Regions from separate parts of the Centipeda dianae genome, predicted to be linked through region 1. Evidence: predicted binding sites of a transcription regulator. Region 1 holds the regulator's gene; the other holds the start of a gene.
The links. The regulator HrcA, encoded in region 1, represses chaperone genes, less so after heat shock. The targets are predictions, from matches to a motif close to TGTTAGCACTCNNNNNNNNNGAGTGCTAACA.

Region 1 (16,157 bases):
GTCGGCACGGGTACATCCGACGTCGTCATCGAGGCTAGGGGCGGTTCGTTCAAGAACAAGAGGGGCGCAGATGCCATCCGAACCGCGCCCGGTCATCGCTATGTCGTGCATACGGAGGACTCCGTTGAGAACGAGATCAACGGACTTGTCTTCGAGTTCCGCAAATACGGCATGGACTATGACGACCCGCACAAACCCCAACCACCTGCGGGCAAGAATGCCATGTACTACAAGTACCAGCCGACGCTCAAGTTCTACTCGACACGTGCCTACGGCGACGACAACAGCAAATTTTTTAACGCGACGGCAGGATTCTATATTCAGGACGACGGCAACGAGAAGCGCCGTGCGCTTGACAAGGCGGAAGTCGATTTCCTGCGCGACCATGTGAAGGATTCGGGAACGCATCACTTCGGTATATCGAAGACGACGAATGTCAATGCCGACATCCATACGGCGGATGGCACGGTGACGAATGCGATGACCGATGTCACCAGACGTGCGGGTACGCCTACCTACGGGTCGGAATCGGCGAACGCCTCTGAGAAAATCACCTTTGACAATACGAAGAAGGATTCTACAGGGAAGGAGTACAACGCCCTCAACTACAAAATCGAGATCGACTACCGCATTGTTCCGCGCACGGTCACGGTCAGAGGCAAAACCTCGACCGTGAACTATGACGGCACGGCGCACAGCTACACAGGTACGAACGGCGTCATCTTCGATAACTTCGCGGAAGGAGAGACGGCGACAACACCGGGACTGCTCTCGGGGTCTGTTTCCTATACCCCGATTGCGGACGTGACCAAGACGACGGGCTATGCGCAGGGCGCAGTCCATGCGGGCGAGTACAGTGTTGACCTAAAAAACAGCACGCTTTCCGCGACGAACTACAAGTTCAAGTATGTTCCGGGCAAGCTCACCGTGAGGCCCATTGACATTCACTTCACCGCACCGTCGGGCGAACGCATCTACGGTGCGCCGAACGATGCGGTCACGATGACCTCGGGCACGACGCATACAGGCACCCTCATCTCGGGCGACAGCTTCGCACAGTATGCGGCGACGGCGACCGACGGCGGCAATCCTGTCACGGAGCGCACAGGGGTCGGCTCGTACACGATGACCCTCAGCGGTGCGGCACTCGCACCCGGCAGCCGCAGTCTCGCGACAGACTATAACATCACGTCGAGTACGGGCACGCTTACGATCAAGAAGCGTCCACTCACGATCACGGCGGGTGACAAGTCGCGCGTCTACGGTGATGCCAATGCAACGGCGGGGTATATTAACAACACGGGCAAGGTCAACGTCGGACAGGCAACCGCGACGAGCGGACTTGTGAACGGCGATGCCATCGACGATGTGACGGAGACGATTGATTCGGCTGCGACCGTTACGACGAATGCGGGAACCACGGGGCTTTGGATAAAGGCGACCAACCCGCACTTCTCATCGGGGACGGCGGCGAACTATGACATCAATTATGTTGACGGGCATTTCCATATCAAGCAGCGACCGCTGACCCTCGCCGCAGGCGACAAGAGCCGTATCTACGGCACGGCGAACAGCACCGCGAACTATGTGAACGGTACGGGGCTTTTCCGTCTCAAGGCGGGCAATCTCGTCAACGGCGACAGTATTTCGAGTGTCACGGAGACGATTGATTCGCGTGCGACCGTCACGACGGACGCGGGCACGGCGGGGCTCAAGACGCAGATTGTGGGTGCTGTCTTTGGTACGGGCAACGCAAACAACTACGATATAACCTATGACGATGGCAGCTTTGCCATTACGAAACGCGATCTGACGCTCCATGCGGGCGACAAGACGCGCATCTACGGCACGGAGAACAGCACCGCGACCTATACGGGCGGCACGACGAAGTTCCGCGCCGATGCCGCGACCGCGACGACGGGACTGGTGAACGGCGATACGGTCGCCGACGTTGAGGAATCGACGGATGCCCTTGTTACGACGAACGCAGGCACAGCGGGGCTCAAGACGCAGATTACCAATGCGACATTTGGCACGGGCAAGGCGTCGAACTACAACATCAGCTATGCGGACGGCGGCTTTGCCGTCAAGAAGCGCGACCTCTATATCACGGCGGGCGACAAGTCGCGTGTCTACGGCGACGCCAACGAAACGGCACACTACGTCAACGGCACGAGCCGTCTCAATGTGCGTGCGGCAGATGCGACGACGGGACTTGTGAACGGCGATGCAGTCTCCTCCATTACGGAGACGATTGATCCCACGGCAACGGTCACGACGGATGCGGGGACAGCGGGGCTTTGGACAAAGGCAAGCGCGGCACAGTTCTCGCACGGCACGGATGCGAACTACAACATTCACTATGCAAACGGCAATTTTGCCATCACAAAGCGATCGCTGACCCTTGCCGCAGGCGACAAGAGCCGCATCTACGGCACGGCGAACAGTACCGCAAACTATGTGAACGGTACGGGGATTTTCCGTCTCAAAGCGGGCAATCTTGTCAATGGTGACAGTATTTCGAGTGTCACGGAGACCATCGACCCGCGTGCGACCGTCACGACGGACGCGGGCACGGCGGGGCTCAAGACGCAGATTGCAAATGCCGTATTCGGCACGGGCAACGCAAACAACTACGATATCACCTATGACGATGGCAGCTTTGCCATTACGAAACGCGATCTGACGCTCCATGCGGGCGACAAGACGCGTATCTACGGCACGGAGAACAGCACCGCGACCTATACGGGCGGTACGACAAAGTTCCGCGCCGATGCCGCGACCGCGACGACGGGGCTTGTGAACGGCGATACGGTCGCCGATGTCACGGAGTTCACGAATGCAGTGCGTACGACGAATGTCGGCACGGCAGGGCTGAAAACCTCGATCACGAACGCACGCTTCGGCACGGGCAAGGCATCGAACTACAACATCAGCTATGCGGATGGCGGCTTTGCTGTCACGAAGCGCGACCTCTATATCAAGGGCGGCGACAAGACGCGCGCGTACGGTGCGGATAACGCGACGGCACAGTATGTGAACGGGACGAACCGTCTCAACGTGCGTGCGGCAGATGCGACGACGGGACTTGTGAACGGCGATGCAGTTTCCTCCATTACGGAGACCATCGACCCGACGGCGACGGTCATGACGGATGCGGGGACGGGCGGACTTTGGACGCGTCCCTCCGCCGCACAGTTCTCGCACGGCACGGATGCGAACTACAACATCCACTATGCAGACGGCAATTTTGCCATCACGCCGCGCGAGGTTCTTGTGACGGCAGGAAATGTTACGCGTGACTACGGTGCGCCGAATCCCGTCGTGACGGCATATACGATTGAGCGCGGAGACCGATCCTCGTGGCGCGGGCTTCTCGCGGGCGATGCAGTTACCGGGATTCGTGCCAATTATGCTCCCGGGATGACGGTAACGACACCGGGCGGCACATATACAGGTGTGATCCACGTCGATCCCGCTTCCGTCGCCGCCGGATATACGGGCGCTTCGGCGATTGCGAACTATCGCTTCCGCTATGCGCCCGGGAATCTCACGATACAGATGCGCGGCTTTGATATGGGGACGCCTGAGGGCAGAGTTGTGACGACGGGGATCTCCTCCGCAGCGCAGATTGTGGCAGGGCTTACGGGCAGACATACGGGAATTCCCGGAACTGTGCCGGGGATCGGCGGCTCCGGTATGAATCGGAGCACGAGCGGCATCGGCGGCTCGTCTGTGGGCGGCAGTGCAGGAAGCAGTGCGGCCGGCGGCTCCGGTGCGAATCGGAGCACGGGCGGCATCGGCGGCTCGTCTGTGGGCGGCAGTGCAGGAAGCAGTGCGGTTGGCGGCTCCGGTATGAATCGGAGCACGGGCGGCGTCGGCAGCTCGTCTGTGGGCGGTAGTGCAGGAAGCAGTGCGGCCGGCGGCTCCGGTGCGAATCGGAGTACGGGCGGCATCGACGGCTCGGGTACGGGACGGAGCTCAGGCTCTGCCGACAGCGCGAATACCGGCGGGAACGCAGGAAGTGGTACCGGTGTCAGCACCTCCGTCGACGGCGGAGCGGGCAGCGGAACTGCCGGAAACTCCGTAACAGGAGGTGTACCCTCGACGGGAACGCCGCAGGATACAACTTTCGCCGACGGTGTGACCGTCAATGTGCCGCAGGACATGGCGCAGACCACATGGACGAACCGCGTTGTTGTTACATCCTCCGGTGCGTCCGAGTCCTATGCGTTTGTTGAGCACAAGGACGGCTCGTTTGGCTTCGACCTCGGCAGGACGCGCGGCGTCTACGGCGTACGCCCGGAAGAGGTGCCGAACAATACGGCAGAGGCAATTCCCGTGCTCTTTACGGACGGCGGTTCGCGTGACCTCGACGGCATCTATACGATCAACTACGCGCCGGAGAAACTGGCGATCAAGCCCGCCTCGAAGAAGGTTGACATCCCCGACCCGAAGGAAATCCGCAATACGTCGGAGCAGACACTCAGCTTCCTCTATCAGACGCAGAACGGTTCTTTTGAAGTGACGTTTGGCAATGGGATTGTAACGCTCTATCCGAAGAACGATGCGGCGCTGACAATCATCACAAGCAAGGATCGCAAGGCGGAGCGTGCTGTGCTCGCCTCGGGGCTTCTCACGTCGATCGAGGATCTCGGCGTAACGCCCGTGGAGATCCGTGCCGTCTACATCTTTAAGGTACTTGACGGACAGACGGAAGGAGCATAAAACGATAGGAGGCTGCTGTACGAAGGAAAAACTCGTGCAGCAGCCTCTTTTTCTAAAATCATTTTGACTTTTTGTCATTTTGCTCTTGACTTTTTGCTTTTTCCCGTGTATATTCAGTATAGATTTTGATTAGCACTCAGTTTTATAGAGTGCTAACAGCGATTGAAACGCATTGAAAGGAGAGGAGAGGGGTGAATGTCGGACGATCTGGACGCACGCAAGAGTCAGATCCTGTGGGCGGTCGTCGATGACTATATCGCATCGGCGGAGCCGGTCGGGTCGCGCACCCTTGCAAAGAAATACAATCTCGGCATCAGCCCGGCCACCATTCGGAACGAGATGGCGGATCTCGAGATGCTCGGTTATCTCGAACATCCACATACATCCGCCGGACGCATTCCGTCGTCGAAGGGCTATCGGTACTACGTCGACGGGCTTCAACCCGTCGCGCCTGTGACGGACGCCGAGAAAAAGAAGATTCACGACTGGTACAACAGGCGCGTGCGGCGGCTCGACGAGGTGTTTCAGGAGACGGCGCGGCTGATTGCGGATGTGACGCATAATGTTTCACTTGTGCTTGCACCGCAGGCGGCACAGTCCACATTCCGTATGTTGCAGTTTCTGCCTCTCGATATGCGGCACGCGATTGCCGTGCTCATGACGGACGCGGGCTTCGTGGAGAACCGCATCGTCGAGATTCCGGACGGTGCGACATTCGCGGACTTTCAGCGCATGGCGGGGGCGGTCAATACGACGCTCTCGGGCAAGGCGCTCAGCGATGTGACAAAGACGGATATGCGCCGTGTGCGCGATGCCATCGGCGACGAATCCATTTTCGTTGCTGCCGTGGAGGTCATGCACCGTGCGCTTGAGGGGCGGTCGGAGGATCGTCTCTACCTCGGCGGGACGGCGCAGCTTCTGGGCAATCCCGAGTTTCAGGATCTCGATCGCGTCCGCGCGATGCTGCTCGTCCTTGAGCGTGAGGATCTCGTCAAGGACATCCTGCACACGCACGCGGGCGAGGGGCTTGAGGTCACCATCGGGCGCGAGAACAAGAGCAGCACGTTCTGGGACAGCAGTTTTATCACGGCGACGTACCATGTCGACGGTAGGCTGCTCGGGACGATTGCCGTGCTCGGTCCGACGCGCATGGAGTACGCGAAGTCAATGCGTATCCTGGACTATGTGAACACAAATCTGACAGAGATGATCTATCAGCTGAAATGGTAGGAGAGGTGAACGGCTTGCAGGAAAAGGAAGAGCTGACCGCAGAGGAGCAGCCCGTGGAGGAAGTAACGGACACGGAGAACGCTCCCGCCGATGTGACCGTGGAGGATGTTCCCACTGAGGAGGACAAGACCGCCGCACTCGAAGCGGAGGTGAAGGAAAAGAACGACCGCATCCTTCGGCTTCAGGCGGATTTTGAGAACTTCCGCCGCCGTACGGCGAAGGAGAAGGAGGAACTTGCCGCCGTCATCACGCAGAACCTGCTCACGGATCTTCTGCCGCTGCTCGATAACTTCGAGCGGGCGATGGCGGTCGAGCAGTCGGACGGCGCGGCATTCCAAAAGGGCGTGGAGATGATCTTCACGCAGCTGCGCGAGGTCATGGAGAAGCACGGGCTTGAGCACATCGAGGCAGAGGGGCGGCTCTTCGACCCGAATGTGCATCAGGCAGTCATGCGTGTGGAGAACTCCGATGTGGAGGACGGCACGATCACACAGGTATTACAGAAGGGCTATCAGGCAAAGGGCAGGGTCATCCGTCCCGCCATGGTGCAGGTAGCCGGTAACTAAGAGAATAACATCTATATAAGATTTTGGAGGAATATAAAATGGCTAAAGTAATTGGTATCGATCTTGGAACGACAAACTCCGTTGTTTCCGTGATGGAGGGCGGCGAACCGACGGTTATCACGAACCCCGAGGGCAGCCGTATTACGCCGTCCGTCGTGGGCTTTACAAAGGACGGGCAGCGCCTTGTCGGGCGGCTTGCGAAGAATCAGGCAGTTTCGAATCCCGACCGCACGATCTCGTCCATCAAGCGTCACATGGGCGAGGGCAACTATCATGTGACCATCGACGGCAAGAACTACACGCCGCCCGAGATCTCCGCGATGATCCTGCAGAAGCTCAAGAGCGATGCGGAGGCATACCTTGGCGAGACCGTCACGCAGGCGGTTATCACCGTCCCTGCGTACTTCAACGACAGCCAGCGTCAGGCGACGAAGGATGCGGGCAAGATCGCAGGGCTTGAGGTGTTGCGCATCATCAACGAGCCGACGGCAGCGGCGCTCGCCTACGGCCTCGACAAGGATCAGGACGAAACGGTGCTCGTCTTTGACCTCGGCGGCGGCACGTTCGACGTGTCCATCCTCGAACTCAGCGAAGGCGTGTTCGAGGTCAAGGCGACGAACGGCGACACGGTACTCGGCGGCGACGACTTCGATAAGAAGGTCATGGACTGGATGGTTGAGGAGTTCAAGAAGGAGAACGGCATCGACCTCTCGCAGGACAAGATGAGCGCACAGCGTCTTATCGAGGCGGCGGAGAAGGCGAAGATCGAGCTTTCGAGCATGAGCCAGACGAACATCAACCTGCCGTTCATCACGGCGGATGCGACGGGACCGAAGCATCTCGACCTCACGCTCTCGCGTGCGAAGTTTGACGAGCTGACGGCGGATCTCGTGGAGCGCACAATGATTCCGACGCGCAAGGCGATGGAGGATGCAGGGCTTTCGGGCAGCGACATCGACAAGATCATCCTCGTTGGCGGTTCGTCCCGTATTCCTGCCGTGCAGGAGGCAATTCGCAAGATCCTCGGCAAGGAGCCCTCGAAGGGTGTGAACCCCGATGAGTGCGTGTCCATCGGCGCGGCGATCCAGGGCGGCGTGCTCGTCGGCGAGGTCAAGGACGTGCTGCTCCTCGATGTCACCCCGCTCTCGCTCGGCATCGAGACCCTTGGCGGTGTCTGCACGAAGATCATCGACCGCAACACCACCATCCCGACCTCGAAGAGTCAGGTGTTCTCCACGGCGGCGGACAATCAGCCGGGCGTTGAGATCCACGTCCTGCAGGGCGAGCGTGAGATGGCGGCAGGCAACAAGACGCTCGGCAGATTCCAGCTCACGGACATCCCGCCCGCACCGCGCGGCGTACCCCAGATCGAGGTCAAGTTCGACATCGACGCGAACGGCATCGTCAACGTGTCGGCAAAGGATCTCGGTACGGGCAAGGAGCAGAAGATTACGATCCAGTCCGACAGCGGCATGAGCAAGGACGACATCGAGCGCATGGTCAAGGAAGCAGAGGCACACGCCGCCGAGGACAAGAAGCAGCGGGAAGCCGTTGACGCACGCAATGCGGGCGACAGTCTCGTCTATCAGGCGGAGAAGGCGATCAAGGATCTCGGCGCGAATGCGGATCAGGCGCTCGTCCAGAAGACGCAGACTGCCATCGACAAGCTGAAGGAAGCCCTCAAGGGCTCGGACATCGAGGCGATCAAGGCGGCGACCGAGGAGGCACGCCAGCCGCTCTACGAGCTCTCCGCTGCGGCATATCAGCAGGCACAGCAGGCGACGGGCGCGGCAGGTGCTGCGCCGGGCGCGGATGCGGGAGCAAACGCGCAGAACGCGCCGCAGGACGACAACGTTGTTGACGCGGAGTTCACCGAAGTCAAGGACGATAAGAAGTAAGGTGGTATCGTGAGCGAGAAACGCGATTACTACGAAGTCCTGGGCGTCCAAAAGGGCGCCTCGGACGACGAAATCAAAAAGGCATACAAGAAACTCGCACGCAAGTACCACCCCGACCTCAACCGTGACGACCCCAAGACTGCCGAGGAGAAATTCAAGGAGGTCAACGAGGCGTACGATGTGCTGAAGGATCCGCAGAAGAAGGCAGCGTACGACCAGTTCGGCCACGATGCCTTTGACCCGCGGCGCGGCGGTTCTGCCGGAGGGAATCCCTTCGGTGGGGCGGGCGGCTTCGGCAGCTTCGATATGAACGACATCTTCGATATGTTCGGTATGGGCGGCGGTCGCCGCGCACGCCGGCAGGGACCCGAGCGCGGCGCCGATCTGCGTTACGACCTTGAGATCTCGTTCGAGGAGGCGGCGTTCGGCAAGGAGGTCGAGCTCTCCATCCCGCGTGAGGAGAATTGCCCGACCTGCGGCGGCTCGGGCGCGGCAAAGGGATCGAGCGCGGAGACGTGTTCGACTTGCCACGGCACGGGGCAGGAGCAAGTCATGCAGCGGACGATGTTCGGCAGTATGATGACCTCGCGCACGTGCAGCCGGTGCAACGGCACGGGCAAGATCATCAAGAATCCGTGCGGCGACTGCCACGGTTCGGGGCGCAAGCGCATCACAAGGACGATCAAGGTCAACATCCCGCGCGGCGTGGACGACGGACAGCGCGTCCGCGTTTCGGGCGGCGGCGAGGCAGGGGTGCGCGGCGGCGCGAGCGGCGATCTCTACGTCTACATCTTCATCCGTCCGCATAAGCTCTTTCAGCGGCGCGGCAACGATGTTCTCATCGAGATTCCGATTACGTTCGTACAGGCATCGCTCGGCGATACGGTACAAGTACCGACCCTTGACGGCGCGGTTGATCTCAAGGTGCCGGCGGGCATTCAGACGGGAACCGTCCTGCGCATCAAGGGCAAGGGCATTCCGAACCTGCGCGGTACGGGGCGCGGCGACGAGCACGTCCGCGTCAAGGTCACGACACCGCAAAAGCTCTCCTCGAAGCAGAAGGATCTTCTCAAGGAGTTTGCCGCGCTCAGCGGCGATGCGGTGAATCCGGAGCAGAAGAGTTTTACGGAGAAGTTCAAGGATCTCTTTACATAAGACAGGGGGCTGTTGCATGTGGGCGTTTTGTCCTCATGCAACAGCCTTTTTCTGCATTGACATTGGTTCAGACATTTGTTACGATAAGCGATACTGGATTTTGTATTTTGAAAGACGCTTGATGGCAGGAGGGCTCATGGAAAATGTCTACACGTTAGTCAAGCGTTTTTACTCGCAGAACGGGCGTGCGAATATCTTTGTCGCACGCACACTGGTTGAACGCTATCTTCGTGCGGCGGCGTGGCGCGGGCGGAGCAGTGAGAATCTCTGCGCGGATTGGTACTGCATCGAGGATTTTCTCACGGTCATTCAGCGACGGGACGACTCGCTCGCACGCCTCTTTATCCGCATTGACTATCTGGCACTCTTTTTCCGCTATGCCGATGCGCATATCAACCGCCGTCCGCTGAAACGTCATGCGGAGGACTATTTTGCGCGGATGCGCACCTTTCTGACCTTCCTCGACGATACGGGCGACTATGACATCGATCTCGGTGAGCTTGACGCGGATCTTGAGATGTTCTATATCACGGGGCGGTTTCGTCTGCCCGAGCGTGTGGATTGGGAGGAAATCGAGGGACTGACGATCGAGGACATCGAGGAGGATGAGCGCATTGAGATGGAGGAGCTGAACATCCGGCTCAACGATCTCCTGCACCGCATCGGTGAATACTACCGTACGTCGGAGTATCAGCTCGACATCGGTCGCGCCGCGATGATCTACACGGGCGATCTCTACGATATGGAGGAGTATGAGCACGCGTCGGAGGAGGAAAAGGAGACCTTCTGGCTGCGGTTCTGGGACTACTTTTTCTTTGACTATCATCTGATCCGCACGGATGAAACTCCGATCTCCCGCTACAGCGAGATGGAGTGGGACAATCTCAGCTACGATGACCGCGAGATCATCCACGATCTGCTTGCGGCGCGGTTTGCCGTGCTCGCCGTAACGGAGGAGTACGACGATCACATCGTCTGCCGTGACATCCTGCGCGATGAGGAGGTCGTCCTGCCGCATCCCGATATTCCGGGGACGCTCAGCAAGAGCATCCTGTTCGGACATATCTGTGATGATGGGCTGATGATGCTCAACTATATCACGGCGATTCCCGCGAGCAAGCGTCTGCAAAAGCGGATCAGGGACACCCTGCAGCGCGAGTTTAAGCTCTTTCGTATGCAGGCGCCCGAGGGGACGATGGATGATTTTCTTGCGCGGGAGGCGGCGCTTGTGCGCCATACGATTCATGTGCTCTCGACGCTCGCGCAGCTCGATGTGCTGCCGCGTCACACGCTGTCCGAGCCGCTTGATCGGACGATTGCGCCACGCTCCTGCGGCGAGGAGCTGGGGGCGCTTCAGATCATTGCGGAGAAGATCGGCTTCAGCCGTTATGCGCAGGTGCTCATGTGCGAGCTCTTTCTCGACTACGCGCAGTCCGATCTCAAGCGTGCGCGCACGGCGGAGGCACTGACCGCGACGATCTTCCTCTTTGCCGAGATCAACAATATCGACCTCTCGTCGATCACAGAACTCTATCATGTGGTCGGATCGAACAAGAGAAACGTATGTGCAGCGCTTGACCGTATGCGTGAGACATTGGGATGTGTCACGTTTGACCCCCGCTATCTTGGGGAGGAGGGCTTTGTGAAAATGCTCTACAGCGTTGTGCACGGAAAGGCGAATTTTTAGAGAGGAGGCACCCCTATGGAACAGGAGGGACGTGTACGGCCGATGAGCCGTGAGGAGACTGCCGCGTATCAGGGCGTTACGGTGGACGAGAGCGGCAGCGCGCCGCATACGGGCGAGGGACAGACGCCGTATGGCAATTCGTCCGGCGGCGGAGGACGCGGATCTTCCGTGCGCTATATCCGCATCGGCGGAGCAGCACCACGCAGCTCATTCCTTACGAGCCTTCTCTGGGCGGCGGTCGTCGGGACACTGCTCGCGCTCTTTATCTTTGTTGCATTGCCCGCAATCGTTATGGTTATTGCCGGCATCCTCGTGCTTGGTGCGATCGTCAGCCTCGTCGGACGTGGACGTATCATGTCGTGGCTCGTGCGGCGGTTATACGGGAGATAGCGCAAAAAAACACAGGATAGGGCTTTACAAAAGTCCTATCCTGTGATATACTCCAAGAAATTCATTTAAGTTTAGGAAAGAGTGGGTGGAAGCCCACTCTTTCATTGCGTATGAGAAGAGGGAGAGCATGAGCGCAAAGATCGAGGAGCGCGTCGAGGAGATTGTGCGAAAACTCCTCGCGGATGCGCCGGAGTTGGAGCTGGTCGATGTCGAGTATGTGCGCGAACGCGACTATTATTTGCGCGTCTACATCGACAAGACGGGCGGCATCGATATTGACGACTGCCGGTGTCTCAGCGAGCGTTTGGAGGAGGTTCTTGACCGTGAGGACTTCATCTCCGATGCCTATATCTTGGAGGTTTCGTCGCCGGGGCTGGATCGCGTGCTGAAGAAGCCGCGCGACTTTGCGCGTGAGCGCGGCAAGCAGGTCGATGTGACGCTCTATGCGCCCTTTGACGGAACGAAGCAGTGGACGGGTACACTCACGGCCTGCGACGGAAAGATACTGACCTTGGACGAGGGGATCGAGATTCCCATGGAGCAGGTCTCACAGATCCGGCTGCATATCGACTTTTAGGGAGGATTTGGGTTTTGGCAAGAAAAAGCACAAAGGAGAAGAACGGCGGAAAGGAATTCCTTCAGACGCTGAAGGAGCTCGCGTACGAAAAGGGGATCGACGAGGAAATGCTCTTCGAAACCATCGAGGCGGCGCTGATCTCGGCATATCGGCGCAACTTCAGCTCGGCGCAGAATGTCCGTATCGCTCTGTCGCGTGAAACGGGAGCGTTTCACGTCTTTGCCATCAAGACGGTCGTCGAGGAGACGGAGAGCGATATTACAGAAATCTCCCTCGCACAGGCGCGTGCCATAAGCCCGGATTATGCGGTCGGAGATGTGGTCGAGATCGAGATGACCCCCGCGAATTTTGGACGCATTGCAGCGCAGACGGCAAAGCAGGTCGTCATGCAGCGACTGCGCGAAGCCGAGCGCGGCATTGTCTACGAGGAGTACAGCAGCCGCTCGTCGGATCTTGTGACGGGCATTGTCCAACGCGTTGAGGGGCGCAACGTGTTCGTTGACATCGGTCGCGCCGAGGCGGTGCTCATGGCGACGGAGCAGCTGCCGACGGAGGAGTATAGCTACGGCGATACGCTGCGCGCCTACATCATCGAGGTGAAGCGCACGGCACGCGGCCCGCAGATCGTCCTCTCACGCACGCACCCGGGGCTGCTCAAAAAACTCTTTGAGCTGCAGGTGCCGGAGATGCAGGAGGGAGTGGTCGAGATCAAGTCCATCGCGCGTGAGGCGGGCAGCCGCTCGAAGGTCGCGGTGTACTCCTCGGAGGAGCGTGTCGATCCGATCGGCGCGTGTGTCGGTCCGCACTATATGCGTGTGCAGGCGGTTGTTGACGAGCTCGCGGGGGAGAAGATCGACATTGTGAAGTGGAGTGACGATCCGGCGACCTACATCGCAAACTCACTGAATCCCGCGAAGGTGATCTCAGTTGCGGTGAACGAGGCGGAGAAGGTTTCGCGCGTCATCGTGCCGGACTACCAGCTCTCGCTCGCCATCGGCAAGGAGGGGCAGAACGCCCGCCTTGCGGCGAAGCTGACGGGATGGAAGATCGACATCAAGAGCGAGTCACAGGCGCAGGAACTGATGGCTGCGGAAGCGGCGGCGGAGATACCTCCCGAAGCCGAACCGAACGCAGAGGAGGCATAATGGCAGAGACGAAACAGCCCGAGCGGCTGTGCGTCGGCTGCCGTCAGCTGCATCCAAAGGGCGAGATGCTGCGCATCGTACGCGGCTCCGATGGGGCGGTCGCATATGATCCGACGGGCAAGAGCCCGGGGCGCGGCGCGTATCTCTGCCCCTCCTCCGAATGTCTCCAACTGGCACGCAGACACAGAGGTCTTGCGTGGTCGTTCAAGGGGCGGGTTTCCCCTGCCGTCTACGATGCGTTGGAGGAAATTGTTCGACGTGAGGAGGGCGGCGCATGAACGCAGAAATGGAAAAACGCACGCGGAACCTTCTCAGCATGGCGGCGCGTGCGCGGCGCATCTTGTCCGGTGCGTTCGTGGTGGAGGAGGCACTGAAGCGGAAGCAGGGGACATTCCTTCTGCTTGCGGCAGATGCCTCGGAGGAGACCAAGACGAAATTTATCCGCATGGCGGCGCAGCAGAATGTGCCGGCGGCGGAACTACTGACCATGCAGCAGCTCGGGCACTGTCTCGGCAAGGAGTATCGTGCGGTTGCTGTACTCATAGATAGAGGATTTGCGGACAGGCTCAGCGCCTATTTGCAGGATATACCGACGGGGGTGGATTGATGTCAGAATCGAAATACAGAATCACCGATTTGGCGAAGGAATTCAAGACGGACAAAAATACCATTATTGATATTCTAAAGAGCAAAAACTACAAGGTTAAGAACCTGTTCAGCGCAGTCGGTGAGGAAGAACGTGCAGCGGTGCGGGCTGAGCTCGGCCGCACAGCGAAACCCGTGCGCAAGGAGTCCCTGCAGAGCAAATCCCCCGCTCCGAAGGCAGCCGAGCGTCCGGCAAAAAAGGAAAAGCGTCCCGCATCGGAACCTGCCGCAAAGCCGGCTGCGCCCGCGAAGCCAAAGGCGGAACAGCCTGCGCCACGCTCCTCTGCAGCACCCGCGACACCTGCTGCAGAGGAAAAGAATGTGCTGCGTGCGCGTACGAAGACACCCGGCATCGTGATCGTGCGTCAGGCACCCGCCAAGACACGTGCGGCAGCGCAGGAGCGTCCGCGCCCGTCCGGCGGCAGCGGAAACCGTTCGCAGCGTCCCGCAGGTGGGCGCGGTGGGGCACGTCCCGCCGCAGGTGCGGCAATCCCACCGCCGCCCCCGACCGAGGGGCGCAGCGACAGTCGTCGGCGCGGCGGCGGACGCGGCAGCGACGGCAATGCCGCAGGCAATGACCGCAGCCGCAACAATCGTGGGGGAGCACGCCGCGACCGCGAGGAGCGTACGGATCTGCGACAGTCGGAGCGTGGACGCGGCAGCGCACGCAAGGGACGCAAAGGCCGTACAGCAGATCCCGCTCCGGTACAGAAGGCGGAGATCGCACGTCCGAAGCACATCAAGCTGCCCGAGATGATCGCGGTCAAGGATCTTGCGTCCAAGATGAGCTATACGGCGGCGGACATCATCAAGAAGCTCATGCTCATGGGCGTCATGGCGAGCATCAACCAGGAGATCGACTACGATACGGCATCCCTCGTCGCAGCGGAGTTCGGCGTGACGACGGAGGAACTGCCGCCGGATGTCGATCCGACACTGATTCCGGAGATCGAGGACGATCCAAAGACGCTCAAGGATCGCCCGCCGGTCGTCACCGTTATGGGACACGTCGATCACGGCAAGACATCACTGCTCGATGCGATCCGCAACACCTCCGTCAGCACGCACGAGGCGGGCGGCATCACGCAGCACATCGGCGCGTATCAGGTCATTTGCCAGGGCAAGAAAATCGTATTCCTCGATACACCGGGACATGAGGCATTCACGGCAATGCGTGCACGCGGCGCACAGATCACGGATGTTGCGATCCTTGTCGTCGCGGCGGACGACGGTGTCATGCCGCAGACGGTCGAGGCAATCGACCATGCGAAGTCGGCGGGTGTACCCATCATCATTGCCATCAACAAGATCGACAAGCCGGGCGCGAACCCCGACCGCGTGAAACAGGAGCTCATGGAGTACGGGCTCGTCGCTGAGGAATACGGCGGCGATACCATCATGGTGCCCGTCTCCGCGAAGCAGCGCATCGGCATCGACGATCTGCTTGAGAACATCCTGCTCGTCGCCGAGGTCGAGGAACTGAAGGCGAACCCGAACCGCGAGGCACGCGGTGTCATCATCGAGGCAAAGCTCGACAAAGGGCGCGGCTCGGTTGCGACGGTGCTCGTCCAGAGCGGTACGCTGCGCATCGGCGACTCCATCGTCGTCGGCACGGCATACGGTCATGTCCGCGCGATGATCAATGACCGCGGAGACAACGTGAAGAAGGCGGGACCCTCCATGCCGGTCGAGATTTTGGGGCTGAACGACGTTCCGTCGGCGGGCGACATCCTCGCCGCCGTCGATGAGAAACAGGCGCGCTCCATCGCGGAGGCACGCCTCGGCAACCAGCGCCGCGACCTCATCAAGTCGAAGAGCGTTTCTCTGGATGCGCTCTTCCAGCAGATCCAGCAGGGCGACATCAAGGATCTCAACATCGTTGTCAAGGCGGATGTGCAGGGCTCGGTCGAGGCTCTGAACTCGGCACTGCTTGGGCTGAACAAGAACGACGAAGTACGCGTGAGCATCGTTCACTCGGGTGTCGGCGCAGTCAGCGAGTCCGACATCATGCTTGCGACGGCATCGAAAGCGATCGTCATCGCGTTCAACGTCCGTCCGGATGCAAACGCACGCCGCCTTGCGGATACGGAAGATGTGGACATCCGCACGTACCGTGTCATTTACGATGCGCTGAAC
Region 2 (16,157 bases), 1.1 Mb from region 1:
CAAAAATGTGGAGTTTTTCCTCGCGAAAGCGACGGGGGTGGATCAGGCACGCCGCGTATTGCAGACGGATCACGGTGAGATTTCCTATGACTATCTTGTGCTCTCTGCGGGCGGTACGACGAATTTCTTCGGAAACGCGAGCGTAGAGCGAAATTCCTATGCGATGAAGACGCTGCAGGAGGCAATTACGCTGCGCAGCCACATTGTTCATGAGTTTGAGCGCGCCTCGAAAAAGACTGCACCGGCGCAGACGGACGAGCGCCGGCGTCACCTCAACTTCGTCATTGTCGGCGGCGGTGCGACGGGCATCGAGATGGCGGGGGCGATGGTGGAGCTCTTCTCGATCTTCAAAAAAGAGTTCCACTCGCTGGATTTCAACGAGGTGAATGTAACCCTGCTTGAGGCGATGGGATCCGTTCTGCCGATGGTGCCGCCCGATTTGCAGCAGCACACCATCGATGTGCTGCGCAAGAAGGGGGTGAACGTACGCCTTAACACGGCGGTCACGGGCTATGACGGCAATGATTTGACGCTCAAAGACGGCGAGGTTATTCCGACAAAGACGGTGATCTGGGCGGCGGGTGTGCGTGCGCAGGACTTTATCAAGGACTGCGGCGGGGAGGTGGATCGCGCCGGACGCGTTATTGTCGAGGAGAACCTGCTCGTCAAGGGCAGTGATCGCGTCTTTGCGATTGGTGACTGTGCGAGTTTCATGCATGGCGACATGAAGCGTCCGCTTCCGACGGTCGCACCTGTGGCGACACAGGAAGCGGTGCAGGTCAAGCAGAATATCATGGCACTGATTGCGGGCAAGACGCCCGATCAGCTCGGCAAATTCGTCTATCATGATCTCGGTGCGATGGCGACCATCGGCAAGGGCGAGGCAGTAATGAACGGTCCTATGCCCGTGCTCGGCTTCAACCTCAAGGCGAGCGGCTTCTTCGCGTGGATCGCATGGATGTTCGTTCATCTCATCCGTCTTGCGGGCAAGTATTCGGATTTCACCGTTTCTGTCAAGTGGATCTGGAATTTCTTCTTTGGGACGCGCGTAGCACGCATCATTCTCAGCAAAATGGAGTAATGCTTGCGTATCGTGCCGATTTATGCTATACTGACGCGGTAATAAACGCAGGGCGTTTGTTGACCTAACTCGTTCTCGGCGAGACAGTCGAGTTCAACCAAGCGTACACAAGTGCGCTTGTATCCGGCAAAAGAAACGAGGTGTATTTACATGAAAGAGGGCATTCATCCCGAGTTCTTCGAGGCAACGGTGACGTGCGGCTGTGGCAACACGTTCACAACGGGTTCGACGAAGCAGGATCTGCGTGTTGACGTGTGCTCGAAGTGTCATCCGTTCTTCACGGGGCGTCAGCGCGATGTTCAGGCGGGCGGACGCATCGAGAAGTTCCAGAAGCGTTACGCACGGAAATAGCAGCGTGGGTGAGGTGTACTGCGCCTTGCCTCTTCGCCGCACGAAAACAGGAAGAGGCTGTTGTACGAGAGATCGTGCAACGGTCTCTTTTTTGATACAGTAAGGAAATTTTATGCCAAAGAAAATTACCGACCTTGCGGTCGGCGGACAGGCGGTCATCGAGGGGGTCATGATGCGCGACGCGGCAAAGACCGCGACCGCTGTGCGCCTCCCGAATGGAAACATCGAGGTGGAGACGCACGATGTCACATCGATCCGCGACCGCTATCCGATTCTCAATCTGCCGCTCATCCGCGGCTCTGTCATCATGATCGAGTCCCTCGTTATCGGTATGCGTGCGCTCTCGTTCTCCGCACAGGCGGCGGGTGAGGAGGAGGAGCAGATGACGAAGAAGGAGGTCGCGATGACGATCCTCTTTGCGCTCGTCCTTGCGAGCGTGCTCTTCATTGTCATTCCGACGGGTGCGGCGCATCTCGCGGCGGGGTATACGGACGACCCGATTGTGTTCAATTTGATCGAGGGCGGCATCCGACTTGCCGTATTCCTGCTCTATATCTGGGGGATCTCGTTTATGGGCGGGATTCGTCGCGTCTTTCAGTACCATGGTGCGGAGCATAAGACGATCCACTGCTATGAGGCAGGTGAGGCTCTGACGGTGGAGAACGTGCAGAAATTCCCGCGTCTGCACCCGCGCTGCGGGACGAACTTCCTCCTCATCGTCATGGTCGTTGCCATTGTCTTTCATGTATTTTTCGGATGGCCCGATCTCTGGCTGCGCATCTTGAGCCGCCTTGCCATCCTGCCTGTGGTCGCGGGGGTTTCGTACGAGATCATCCGCTTTGCGGGACGCAGCGAAAATCGGATGGTTCATATTTTGATTACGCCCGGGCTCTGGCTGCAATACTTGACGACGCGCCCGCCCGAGGATGAGATGGTGGAGGTCGCCATTGAAAGTCTCAAGGCGGTGCTGCCGCCCGAGGATATTCCCGCAGGGAGCGGGAACTATCGAAAGGAAGTAACGTGTTAAGCAAACTGAATGCTGTTGCGGATAAGTACCGCGAGCTTGAGGCACTCCTCAGTGATCCGGACGTGATGGCGGATATGGAAAAGTGGCAGCGGTACACACGGGAGCACGCGTCGCTTACGCCGATCATCGAGGCGTATGCCGACTATCAGAAGGCGCTTGCGACCATCGACGAGGACAAGGAAATGCTTGCCGAGGCGGATGCCGAGATGAAGGAAATGCTCACCGAGGAGATCGCTGCGGCGGAGGCACGCCGTGACGCACGCGCGGCGGAGCTGCCAATCCTCCTCCTGCCGCGCGACCCGAACGACGATAAGAATGTGATTGTTGAGATTCGCGGCGGTGTCGGCGGGGAGGAGGCGGCTCTTTTTGCGGCGAGCCTTTTCCGTATGTATGCGCGTTACGCCGAGCGGCAGGGCTGGCGGACGGAGATTCTGAGCAGCAACCCGACGGAGATCGGCGGGTTTAAGGAGATCTCGTTCCTTGTGAACGGTGTGGGCGCATACAGCCGTCTGAAATACGAGAGCGGCACGCACCGCGTGCAGCGCGTCCCCGTCACGGAGTCGGGCGGGCGCATTCACACGTCGGCGGTCACCGTCGCCGTCCTGCCCGAGGCGGAGGAGGTCGAGGTTACGATTGACGCAAATGATCTGCGGATCGACACCTACTGCGCGTCGGGCGCGGGTGGGCAGTACGTCAACCGCACGGAGACGGCGATCCGCATCACACACATCCCGACGGGCATTGTTGTGCAGTGTCAGGATGAGAAGTCGCAGCTCAAGAACCGCGAGAAGGCGATGAAGGTGCTGCGTGCGCGCCTCTATGACCGTGCGCAGCAGGAACAGGCGGATGCCGTCGCCGCCGACCGCCGCAGTCAGGTCGGCTCGGGCGACCGCAGCGAGCGCATCCGCACCTATAATTTCCCGCAGGGGCGCGTGACCGATCACCGCATCGGGCTGACCCTCTATAAGATCGACGCTGTGCTCGACGGTGAACTGGATGAGATCCTTGCGGGGCTCATCACAGCGGATCAAGCGGAACGTCTGAAACAGGTGAACTGATGACGGATGCGGTTTGGACGATTCAGCGGCTTCTCGCGTGGACGACGGATTTCTTTCGGGAGCGCGGGATCGAGAGCCCGCGTCTTGATGCGGAGGTTCTGCTCTCTGCTGTGCTTGGGAAGGATCGGATGTATCTTTATGTGCATTTCGATGAGCCGCTTGAGCCGGAGGAGCTTGCGCGTTTTCGCGGCTATGTGAAGGAGCGGGCAGCGCACACGCCGCTCGCGTATGTGCTCGGGCGGCGCGAGTTCATGGGACTGGACTTTCGTGTGACGCGCGATACGCTCATCCCGCGCCCCGATACAGAGATTCTTGCAGGGTATGCCGTCGATTTTTTGCGTACACGTGCAAAGGAGAGGACAGACGATCTGTGGATCGCCGACATTGGAACGGGTACGGGCGCGATTGCCCTGTCCGTGCTGCATCATACGGAGGGGACGCGTGCCGATGCTGTGGACATCTCGCCTGCGGCGGCAGAGGTGGCACGCGAAAATGCGGCGACACTCGGACTTTCGGAGCGCGTTGCTGTTTCCGTGGGCGATCTCACTGCGCCGCTTGCGGGGCGCAGCTACGATATGATCCTATCAAATCCGCCGTACATCCCCACAGCGGATATTGCGAAACTCATGCCCGAGGTGCGCAGCTATGAGCCGCATCGCGCACTCGACGGAGGTGTGGATGGACTGGATCTCTACCGCCGCCTGATGGCAGACGCTCCTGCAATGCTCAAGGACGGCGGCGCAATTGCCGTTGAGGTGGGAATCCATGAGGCTGCGGCAGTCGCGGCACTCGCCTTGGCGCATCCGCGCATTGTGCGAACCGAGATCTTGAAGGATCTCGGTGGGATTGAGCGCGTTGTGGTGGGATATACGGAGTAGGGAGGATACAATGGATACGGAGATACTTCGTCCGACATCGCCCACAGATTTTGAGTGCGCCGCTGCGATGATCCGCAGCGGTGCGCTCGTCGCGTTTCCAACGGAGACGGTCTATGGGCTTGGCGCGAACGGACTGGATGCGGCGGCGTGCGCACGAATTTATGCGGCGAAGGGGAGACCCGCCGACAATCCGCTCATCCTCCATATCGCTGACCTTGCGATGGCACATACCGTCGCGCATGACGTTCCATTTGTCGCCGCGCACCTTTTCACCGCATTTGCGCCCGGTCCTCTCACCGTTATCCTGCCGAAAGCAGAGAACATCCCCGACATTGTCACGGGCGGGCTGCCGACGGTCGGCGTGCGCTGTCCTGACCACGATATTGCCCGCCGCCTGATCCGTGCGGCAGGTGTGCCGATCGCCGCGCCGTCTGCGAACACCTCGGGGCGTCCGAGCCCAACCTCGGCGGCAATGGTCTTTGCGGACATGGAGGGGCGTATCCCGCTCATCCTCGACGGCGGGAGTTGTCGGTGGGGCGTGGAGTCCACCATCGTGGACTGCACGGAGGAGGGCACTGTCACGATCCTGCGTCCCGGTGCTGTCACGCGTGAGATGATTGCGGCGGAACTGCCGCATATCGAGGTGCGCATGGATGCAGCTCTTACGGCAGAGGATGCAGTGCCGCGTGCGCCGGGGATGAAGTATACGCACTACGCCCCGCGCGTCCCGCTCACCGTCTATGTGGGGGCGGGAACAGATGTTGTGGCGGCACTGCGGGAGGAGATCTTGCGCCGCAGTGCGGCAGGGCAGCGGCCTGCACTCATCGCAAGCAGTGAGACCATCATGGCACTCTCCGACATCATCCATGCAGATGACACATATCACTGCGGGGCGCGTGGCAATCACAGCGCATTTGCATCCTGCCTCTACGATGCGCTCCGTCACTTTGATGATCTGCCCGTGACCTCCCTTCTCGCCGAGGGAACAGGTTCTCTTGGGCTTGGGCTTGCGATTATGAACCGTCTGCGCAAGGCGAGCGGCGGGGATATTCGTTTTGTGTGAACCGCGTGTGCTCCATGCAGATCTCTCCCCTGCGCAGGTGGGGGGACACAAAAAACCGACAGCCGCTCTGTTTCGAGCAAGCTGCCGGTTATACTGCTATTCGCATAAAAATGAAACACGTCCTTATTCAGTTGTTTGGTGTCGCACGAACACCCTCTGTGTCCGCGCGAACGTGTATTGTACGTTCAGCTGAAACCGTTTGGAGATCTCAAATATCATCCAATTTGCGCGCCAGGTTTTCGAAAAACGAATCGTACAGAGAACGTTGTCATACCCCGTCGATCAGGGACGACGGCGCTGCAGCCATTCCTTGCTCATGCAATGCCATATGAGATCAACATAACCCGTTGTCCCGCGCTTCTTCAAAGATGCATTCCCATCAGGAGAAATGGTCACCACGCTGGAAAATTTGTGTCAATAGACATTCTCCTTTCTCTCGTTATACACGTTTATCGGAGATATATCTCTTTCTTGCGTTTATCATATCATAAATCAAAATTTCATGCAATAGTTTTTTGCGATGTGGGGGAGGGCGTGTGTTGTTTTCATTTTTGTTTGATTTCCTCTTTCCGCCGCGCTGTCCGAGCTGCTCTGTCTATGTCGAGCGCAGGGGCAGTTTTTGCGCTGCCTGTGCGCGGCAGCTGATCGGGCTGCATACGCTCACGTGTACGGGAGAGACGCGCACATATCTCGATGGTGTATGGGCGTTTGCGCACTACCGCGCGGGGGTGCGTGATCTCTTGCGGGCACTGAAATATCAAAAGAAGTGTTCGGCACTTCCTGCACTGCATACGATACTGACGATGGGGGCGGAGGTGCTCACACGAATCCCGCATCCCATCGTCGCCGTACCCGTTCCGCTTGCGGCGGAACGTGCACGCTTGCGCGGCTTCAATCAGGCGGAGGAGATCTTTGCACCGTGGCTTTCGGCACATGGTATTGCGCTTCATCCGATGCTCCTTCGTGTGCGTGAGACGGCACCGCTCTATGAGCATACGCGCACAGAGCGGCGGCAGGAACTGAGGGGCGCATTTGCCGTTATGGAGGATATGCCTGCGGCGGGGCGCGATGTCCTGCTCGTGGACGATATTATGACGACGGGGGCGACGCTCACGGAGTGCGCGCGCACGCTGAAACGTGCGGGGGCGCGGCACGTCTATGCGTTTGTGCTCGCAAGCGAACATCTGTGAACGGTGATGTGGGGAATTGCTTGTAAAAACGCGCAGAACATTCTATAATAATGATATGTTATCCGGGGGGAAACTCATGTTTAGGAGGGGTTCTGTTGCAGATGAATGGAGCACGCGCTCTCTTGGAGAGCCTGAGGGCGGAGGGGGTCGAAGTCGTGTTTGGCTACCCGGGCGGTGCCGTCCTCACACTCTATGATGAAGTTTATAAAATGAAATTTCCGCACGTTCTGACGCGTCACGAGCAAGGCGCGGCGCACGCGGCGGACGGGTATGCCAGAGCCTCGGGCAAGGTCGGTGTTGCGTTTGCGACCTCGGGACCTGGGGCGACGAATCTCGTGACGGGCATCGCGACGGCACATATGGACTCCGTGCCGATGGTCTGCATCACGGGGCAGGTCGCGAATCCCTACATCGGCAAGGACTCGTTTCAGGAGGCGGACATCGTCGGCATCACCACGCCGATCACAAAGCACAACTACCTCGTCAAGGACGTAAGCGACATTCCGCGCGTGGTGAAGGAGGCGTTCTATATCGCGCGGACGGGTCGCCCCGGTGTCGTCGTGATCGACGTGGCAAAGGATGTCTTTGATGCGCCCATCGACTACGAATATCCTGCCAAGGCGATGCTCCACGGCTATCGTGATCGCATTCCGTTCGAGATGGCTCAGGTACGTGCCGCTGCGGAGGCGCTTGCCGCTGCGCGTCAGCCCCTCCTCTTTGTGGGCGGCGGCGTCGTACTCTCGGATACGGCTGCGTACGTGCGCGAAATCCTTACGCTCACAGGGATGCCCTGTGTCGCAACGCTCATGGGGCTTGGCAGCATTCCGGCAGAGACCGAGGGCTATACGGGCATGGCGGGGATGCACGGAGCCTATGCCTCGAACATGGCGATCCAGGAGTGTGATCTCCTGCTCGCGCTCGGCACGCGTTTCAGCGACCGCGTGACAGGGAACACGGCGGCATTCGCACCGAAGGCGAAGATCGTGCATTTTGACATTGACCCTGCCGAGCTGAACAAGAATGTACGCGCGGATATTCCCATCATCGGGGATCTCCGCGAGACACTTCCTGCGTTCGTGGAGGCTGTACGCGCCATCGGGGATGATCTGCCGGTTCGATTTCGTGCGTGGCGCGGCGAGGTGCTCTCAATGGAACGCGCCCATCCGCTTGGCTGGAAAACGTCGGAGGACATTCGTCCCGAGGAACTCGTCAGTCGCGTGCGCGAAATCGTTCCGCAGGATGCGATCTGCGTTACGGACGTGGGGCAGCATCAGATGTGGGCGGCGCAGTTCTTTCATTGTCATGCGCCGCGCCACTTCCTCACCTCGGGCGGGCTTGGCACGATGGGGTACGGTCTGCCCGCCGCAATCGGCGCGAAACTCGCACATCCCGACAAGGAGGTCGTGCTCATCACGGGCGACGGCAGCATCATGATGAACTGTCAGGAACTGGCGACCATGGCGGACAATGACATTGACGTGAAGATCGTCATCGTACACAACTCCATCCTCGGCATGGTCGGGCAGTGGCAGCGCCTCTTCTACAGTCACCATTACTCCGCCTCGGAGCTCAAGGGAAAGACCGATTTCGTAAGGCTCGCCGAGGCAATGGGCGTTGCGGGCTGCCGCATTGAGACGCGGGAGGAACTGGCGGAGAGCCTGCCGCATCTGCTCCGCGAAAGGGGCGCACGTCTTATTGATGTGATTGTGCCGGAGGAGGCGGATGTTGTGCCGATGGTGCCGGGCGGCAAGCGGCTGGATCAGATGGTGCTCGGAGGGAGATAAATGGATAAGTATTTGCTTGCCGTGCTCGTCGACAACAAGCCCGGCGTCCTCACGCATATCGCGGGACTCATCAGCCGCCGCGCGTTCAACATCGAAAGCATCTCCGCCGGCTATACGGAGGAGCGGGATGTCACACGCATCAACATCGTCGTTTCCGTCGCCTCGGAGAACGAACTGCGGCAGGTTGTGACGCAGCTCTCAAAACTCATCGATGTGGTGAAGATCGTCAATCTCACACAGATGGAATCCATCACGCGTGAACTCGTGCTCATCAAGGTACACGCGACGAAGGAAAACCGTGCGGAGATCATCGATGTGGTGAACATCTTCCGTGCACGCATTGTCGATGTCGGCGTGGAGAACGTCGTCATCGAGCTGACGGGTGATGCGAAGAAGATCGATGCGCTCTCGGAGCTGCTCTCCGACTACGGCATCATCGAGATCGCGCGGACGGGAGCGATTGCGCTCTCGCGCGGACCTGTACCGGTCAAAGAAATGTGATCTTTATAAGGAGGGGTTGCCATGAATCTGAGAAAGTGGGGAATGCTGTTCCTGCCTGCCGTGTGTTTCGGGCTGACAGGCTGCGGGTTGACGGGCGGAAGTTCCGACCGCGTCATCTATGCGAACTACGACGACAGTGACGGTTTCTGCGGGCAGATCAAGGGTGCCTTTGCAGCAAAGGCACAGGCGGACGGTATCGAGGTCGAGTTTCTCGATGCAAAGAACGACGGCAATATGCAGATTGACCAGCTGAATGAGGCGATCAGCGGCGGCGCGGGGGCGATTATCCTGCTCGCCGCCGACGGGACGAGCATTGTCAAAACCATTGAAAAGGCGAACGATGCGGGTATTCCCATCATTACGGTCAACCGCAGCGTTGCGGGCGGCAAGGTGCTGCGTGCCTATTCTGACGACAAAGAGGCGGGGCGTATGCAGGGCGAGTACATGGCTGCGCACCTGCCGCCGAATGCGAAGGTCGTCTATCTGCAGGGCGATGGAACGCAGGGCAGTGCCGTCGGTCGTTGGGAAGGGTTCAAGGAAGCGTGCCTGGACAAACGCCCCGATGTTCAGCTTCTTTCCCTCGTCGATGCGGGATGGAGCAAGGCAGAGGCATTGAAGACCATGATGCTCTGGATGAATATGTTCCCGGAGATCAACGGTGTTGTTGCGGGCAACGATGAGATGGCGCTCGGCGCTGTTGCGGCGCTCAAGGGTGCGAATCGGCTCAAGGGGTGTCTGGTGTCCGGTGTTGATGCGACACCGGCGGGACTTGCCGCCGTCGAGACGGGCGAGATGGCGCAGACCGTCAAGCAGGATGCAAAGGCACAGGGCGAGGGTGCGTTGACGCTTGCCGAGGGATTCATCAAGGGGAATCCGCCGAGCGGCGATCTTGCCATTCCGTTTACATCCATCACAGCGGACAATATTGCACAGATGAAGTGAGGAGGGCGCTATGAACATTCCGGTCATTTCGGCTGATGCGATGAAGGATTATGCGGTGCGGACGAAGGTGTTCATCCTGTCCGTATTCCTGATGGCGGCGATGATTGTCGTCGCTGCGGTCGGCATCTACTCGAACTATATGGCAAAGCAGTCACTCGACGAGATGTATCACCACAATTTGATGGCGACACAGTATCTGAACGATGCAAACGACCGTCTGAGGAGGATCAGCGTCAATGTCCCCTATCTCCTGCAGGAGGGATTTACGGCGGACAACCGCAAGATCCTCGTGGACGATGTGCTTGGCAATTTGGACGGCATCCAACACGATCTGGAGGAACTCAAGAAGATTGATACGAGTGAGCGGGCGCAGGCGATGATTGCGGAGCTTGAGAAGAATCTGGACACCGCCAAGGATAAGATCGGGGCGATCAACAGCATGGGGACATCCCCCAAAGACCGCATCGCGATCTTTGACAACATCGGTGCGCTCACCGTTATCTCAAGCAATATGGCGGTGCTCACACCGGACAATGTGTTTCAGGGCAAGCAGCTCTTTGAGGCAAACAATGTGCGCTATGTGCGTACGGTTGAGCTCTTTGCCGTTATCATCCTGATCGCCATGGGCTTCGGAATCTTGGTATCCCGCCGAATCGCGGACAACATCTCCGATCCGCTTGCCGCCTCCATTGATCATCTGAGTGCGGTCGCGGCAGGAGATCTCTCACGCGAGATCCCTGCAGAGCTCTCGCAGCGTCAGGATGAGATCGGTACGGTGGTCAAGGCGCTCGGCAAGATGCAGGGCTTTATGAAGCAGGTGCATGAGGAGGCGGAGGCGACCGATGCGATGGTCGCGGAGCTTGAGGAGATGCTGCACGGTCTGAATAACGATACACAGGATATGTCCGCCGTCACCGAGGAGATGTCAGCGGGCATGGAGGAAACGGCGGCATCCACATCGAGCGTTCAGCATCTCAGCGAGGGGTTGAGCGACGGTATCCGAGGCGCATCGACGGCGGCAGCGGACAGCGAAGCATATACGCGCGAGGTCGCGCAGCGTGCCGCCGACCTGCAGACGAGCATGGAACAGTCGAGCGCGAATACGCGGCAGGTCTACGGGTCGACCAAGGCGTCGGTCGCAGAGGCAATCGAGTCCTCGAAGGTCGTCGACCAGATCGGGCAGCTCACTGTGGAGATCTCGGAGATCGCCGAGCAGACGAACCTCCTCGCGCTCAATGCGAGCATCGAGGCGGCGCGTGCGGGCGAGCAGGGGCGCGGATTCGCCGTGGTTGCGGGTGAAGTCGGCAAGCTCGCCGAACAGTCGCGCGGAACGGCGGAGAAGATCAAGGGGCTCACGGGGCAGGTCACGGGAGCGGTGCAGGCACTCTCCGACGGTACATACAAGCTGCTCACCTTCATTGATGAAAATGTCCGCAGTGACTACGACCTCATGGACAAGACTGCGGTGCAGTACAAGGAGGACGCAGAGTATTTCCGCAAAACCGCAGAGGCGACCACCTCGCGTTCACAGCATCTATTGGATGCTGTCAGTGAGATGAACGCGGCGATGGACGGCATACGCAATGCGACCCACGAGGGTGCGGAGGGCAACACGCGCATCGCGGAGAAGGTCGTCGGCATGGCGGCGGAGTACGAGAACATCCTCGCCAAGATCCAGAGTTTCAAGGAAGGGACGGCACGTCTCAAAAATCTTGTGGCGGCGTTCAAAGAGTAAGTATGTCTGTGGGACGTGCCCCACGCGAACACTTAGTTACGCAAGCGGTCGTACACTTATCTGCCTAAATACCTGCGAATTTCTAAACGCGCTTCGCTTGAACGGTAGAAATCCGCAGGGGGCAGAACGTGTCCTTTCCCCGCTTGCTTCACTAGGGTTCGCTTAGGGGCATCGTCCCACCATTCTTCGAGGCAGTCTCATAGATTTGCAGCAAACAACAAAGAGTCCTGTGCGGCTCTTTGTTGTTTTTTTGACTTTTTTACAAAATACCTATTGACTTTTTGACTTAAAACGATTAGTATAGACATCGTAAGTTAGCACTCAGCAAATGAGAGTGCTAACACAATGAAAAGATTTGTATGAAACTAGGAGGCAGATACCATGATTAAGCCACTGGGCGAACGTGTTGTCATTGAAGTCGCGGAGAGCGATGTCACGACGGCGAGCGGCATTGTGCTCCCCGATACGGCGAAGGAAAAGCCGCAGAAGGGCAAGGTCGTTGCCGTTGGCACAGGAAAGCTGCTCGATAACGGCGAGCGTGCCGCACTTGAGGTCAAGGTCGGCGACGGCGTTGTCTTCTCGAAGTATTCGGGCTCTGAGATCAAGGTTGATGACAAGGACTACCTCATCGTTCGTGAGAGCGACATTCTGGCAATCCTGTAATAGATAGAACTTTGGAGGCAATATCAATGGCAAAGCAGATTTTGTTTGACGAAGAAGCACGCCGCGCACTCGGCCGCGGTGTGGATGCACTGGCAAACGCCGTGAAGGTTACGCTCGGACCCAAGGGGCGTAACGTTGTCCTCGACAAGAAGTACGGCGCACCGACGATCACGAACGACGGCGTGACGATTGCACGCGACATTGAGCTTGAGGATCCGTTTGAGAACATGGGCGCACAGCTCGTGAAGGAAGTCGCGACCAAGACGAACGACATCGCGGGCGACGGCACGACGACGGCGACCCTCCTCGCACAGGCGATGATCCAGGAAGGGATGCGCAACGTCGTTGCGGGCGCAAACCCGATGATCGTCAAGAAGGGCATCGAAACGGCGGTCAAGACGCTCGTCGAGGAGATCAAGAGCAAGGCGCAGAAGGTCGAAACAAAGGCGAAGATCGCGCAGGTCGCGGCAATCTCCTCCGGCGATGCTGAGGTCGGCGATCTCATCGCAGAGGCGATGGAGAAGGTCGGCAAGGACGGCGTCATTACGGTTGAGGAGTCCAAGTCCATGGACACGAACCTCTCGGTCGTCGAGGGGATGCAGTTCGACCGTGGCTACATCTCTCCGTACATGGTGACGGACACGGAGAAGATGGAAGCCGTCATGGACGATCCGTATGTGCTCATCACCGATCGTAAGATTTCGTCCGTCGCGGACATTCTGCCCGTGCTTGAGCAGGTTGTAAAGCAGGGCAAGCAGATCGTCATCATCGCCGAGGATCTCGACGGTGAGGCACTTGCGACCATTGTTGTCAACAAGCTGCGCGGCACGTTCAAGGCGCTCGCCGTGAAGGCTCCGGGCTTTGGCGACCGCCGCAAGGCAATGCTTGAGGACATCGCAATCCTCACGGGCGGCACGGTCATCAGCGAGGAGATCGGTCGCAAACTCGACAGCGTGACGCTTGAGGATCTCGGCCGTGCACGTCAGGTGCGTTCCACGAAGGAGGAGACGACCATCGTGGACGGCGCAGGCGACAAGGCACAGATCTCCGCACGCGTCGATCAGATCAAGAAGCAGATCGCGGACACCACGTCCGACTTTGACCGTGAGAAGCTGCAGGAGCGTCTTGCAAAGCTCTCCGGCGGCGTGGCTGTTGTTGAGATCGGTGCGGCGACGGAAGTCGAGATGAAGGACAAGAAGTACCGCGTCGAGGATGCGCTCAACGCAACGCGTGCAGCGGTCGAAGAGGGCATCGTCGCCGGTGGCGGCACGACGTTCATCGACATCCTCCCGGCACTGGACAAGATCAAGGCAGAGGGCGACGTGAAGGTCGGCGTTGAGATCGTCAAACGTGCGGTCGAGGCTCCGGTTCGCCAGATCGCGGAGAACGCAGGTCTTGAAGGCTCTGTCGTCGTGGACAGCGTGAAGAAGGCGGGCGACGGTGTCGGCTTCAACGCGCTTGAGAACACCTATGTCGACATGATCGGCGCGGGCATCGTCGATCCGGCGAAGGTCACGCGCTCGGCACTCCAGAATGCGGCATCGATTGCGGCAATGGTGCTCACCACCGAGACGCTTGTCACCGACAAGCCGGAGCCGGAGGCTCCGATGCCGGCAGGTGCGCCGGGCATGGGCGGTATGGGCGGTATGATGTAAGCCCATTCGCGTCGAATAAAATGTAATTGCAAAGAGGTATGTTTCTTTACAAATGGAAACATACCTCTTTTTGTTATGACATTCACGCAAAGCGATATTGTATGAATGGAAACGCGGTGCTATACTAGTTTTGGAAAAGATGAAGTCGATGTTTCGCCAAAGGGCGGCGGAAGGAGTTTCGTATGCTGAATATGGACAAGAAACTTGCAAAGCGCGAGGAAGAGGGCAAGATCATCCGCACGGGCATTGTGGGCGTGGGGCAGATGGGGCGCGGTCTGGTTGCGCAGATGGTGCTCATGAAGGGCATCATGCCCGCCATTGTCGCAGATCATACCCTTGAAAAGGTGATAAAAGCGTTCCATAATGCGGGCATCAGCGACGAGAATATTGCTGTGGCAAATACGCTTGAGGAAGCGAATCGTTTCATGGAGCAGGGCAAATACGTCGCGACGGAGAACGACACGTTTATCTCGCACGCGAATCTCGTCGAGGTCGCCATCGACGTGACGGGCGTGCCCGAGGTCGGCGTGAAGATCGCAATCGACGCGATGAACAACAAGAAGCACGTCGTTATGATGGATGTCGAGACGGATGTGGTCATCGGCAGCTACCTCAAGAAGCTCGGCGATAAGAACGGCGTGATCTACACTGGTTCTGCGGGGGACGAGCCGGGCGCGGTCATGGAGCTCTACTCCTTCGCGCGGGCAATCGGGCTTGATGTCAGGGTCATTGGCAAGGGGAAGAACAACAAGATCGACTATGACTGCAATCCCGACACCGTGTACGAGGAGGCAACGCGCCGCAAGATGAACCCGCGTATGCTCACCTCCTTCAAGGACGGCACAAAGACCATGGTCGAGATGACGGCGATGTCGAACGCCACGGGCTTTGTCCCCGACGTGATCGGCGGGCATGGTATCAGCGGATCGCCGGCGCATAGCTGTGCCGACCTCAACGCCGCATTCCGCCTCAAGAAGGACGGCGGTATTCTGAATCGTCATGGCGTTGTCGAGTACGTCAACGGCATTGCGCCCGGTGTCTTTATCACCGTCGCAAGCCCGAATGAGGATGCCGCGTATGTGATGGACTATCTTCAGATGGGACACGGCCCACTCTGGACGCTCTACCGCCCCTATCACCTTTGCAACCTTGAAACGCCGCTCAGCGTGGCGAAGATCGTCATTGACGGCGAACCGACCATCATTCCGCTCGACGGTCCTGTGAGTGAGTGCATCACCGTCGCCAAGCGTGACCTCAGGGCGGGGGAGAGCCTCGACGGCATCGGCGGTTATACCACCTACGCCTCGATTGCAACCGCAGAGGAGACGTATCGAAACGGCTACGTCGTCTACCCCCTCGTCAACAAGAACGCACGCATGAAATGCGACGTCAAGAAGGGCACCCTCCTCACCCTCGACATGGTCGAGCTCGACACCACGACGCAGCTCTATCAGGTACGCAAAGAGCAGGACAAGATGTATAACAATGGCTATGCGCTGAAGTAAGTGTGGAAATTGATAAGGGTGCTCTGCGAAGGTTTTGCTTCACAGAGCACTCTTTTTCTTTATGATAACACACGCCCCTTTCCTCTTTACTAAACAGTGGGGATATAGTATGATACGCATAGAGATGGGAAGTACAGATAAATGCAACGGTTCCCATCAAATTTGCACGAGAGCGGAGGGTGTGGCATGAAATTCTACTGTGAGATCACGCATTGGGGCGATGAGTCCCTTCTTTTCCTCGATGATCCGAACGCCAATTTTATTATCCTTTTCGACAACAGTGCGCCGCCGGAGCTGGCGGAGTTTTCTGTCCTGCATACGCCTGCGAACTACAACGAGGATCCCGTCGTCGGTGATCTGATGATTCTCTGTGACAAGGCGTTCACGATCACGGCAATCGGACATGAGGCTCTGCATACGCTGAAGACGCTCGGACACTGCACGCTCTCGTTCAAAGGCGGCGACGCTGCGGAACGCCCGGGCTGTATCATGCTGCATGGCGATGTGCCGTTTACGAAGGAGGATGTTCGGGCGGGGGCGACGATCGAGATCCATTGATACCTGTTCATTGGAGGGGCTGCCGCAGTGGCGGCAGTCCCTTTTCGCATACCATTTCTTTGGGATTTGTGAGGTGCATATCTGCGTGAACGATGAAAAAAATCTTGCGTGGCCGGTCTATCTCGTGCTGCTCGGTCTGATCTCCTTTCAGATTCTGTTTGGCATC

Region 2: a site for HrcA is predicted at 11,923-11,953, ahead of groES (co-chaperone GroES). Genes of this name have one in related genera too.

Annotation. Positions count from the first base shown of each region.
Region 1 is NZ_CP128650.1:636,754-652,910, forward strand. It holds gene QU667_RS03090 (MBG domain-containing protein) at 1-4,728, shown strand, start outside; gene hrcA (heat-inducible transcriptional repressor HrcA) at 4,924-5,958, shown strand; gene grpE (nucleotide exchange factor GrpE) at 5,952-6,524, shown strand; gene dnaK (molecular chaperone DnaK) at 6,563-8,422, shown strand; gene dnaJ (molecular chaperone DnaJ) at 8,432-9,577, shown strand; gene QU667_RS03115 (hypothetical protein) at 9,714-11,264, shown strand; gene QU667_RS03120 (peptidase M48) at 11,280-11,654, shown strand; gene rimP (ribosome maturation factor RimP) at 11,782-12,231, shown strand; gene nusA (transcription termination factor NusA) at 12,246-13,376, shown strand; gene rnpM (RNase P modulator RnpM) at 13,376-13,654, shown strand; gene QU667_RS03140 (L7Ae/L30e/S12e/Gadd45 family ribosomal protein) at 13,651-13,983, shown strand; gene infB (translation initiation factor IF-2) at 13,983-16,157, shown strand, end outside.
Region 2 is NZ_CP128650.1:1,715,947-1,732,103, reverse strand. It holds gene QU667_RS08420 (NAD(P)/FAD-dependent oxidoreductase) at 1-1,081, shown strand, start outside; gene rpmE (50S ribosomal protein L31) at 1,232-1,432, shown strand; gene QU667_RS08410 (DUF1385 domain-containing protein) at 1,545-2,459, shown strand; gene prfA (peptide chain release factor 1) at 2,453-3,517, shown strand; gene prmC (peptide chain release factor N(5)-glutamine methyltransferase) at 3,517-4,395, shown strand; gene QU667_RS08395 (L-threonylcarbamoyladenylate synthase) at 4,406-5,458, shown strand; gene QU667_RS08390 (ComF family protein) at 5,998-6,648, shown strand; gene ilvB (biosynthetic-type acetolactate synthase large subunit) at 6,750-8,432, shown strand; gene ilvN (acetolactate synthase small subunit) at 8,433-8,933, shown strand; gene QU667_RS08375 (sugar ABC transporter substrate-binding protein) at 8,955-9,875, shown strand; gene QU667_RS08370 (methyl-accepting chemotaxis protein) at 9,886-11,610, shown strand; gene groES (co-chaperone GroES) at 11,992-12,273, shown strand; gene groL (chaperonin GroEL) at 12,300-13,928, shown strand; gene QU667_RS08355 (NAD(P)H-dependent oxidoreductase) at 14,111-15,433, shown strand; gene QU667_RS08350 (PTS glucitol/sorbitol transporter subunit IIA) at 15,620-15,991, shown strand; gene QU667_RS08345 (ArnT family glycosyltransferase) at 16,077-16,157, shown strand, end outside.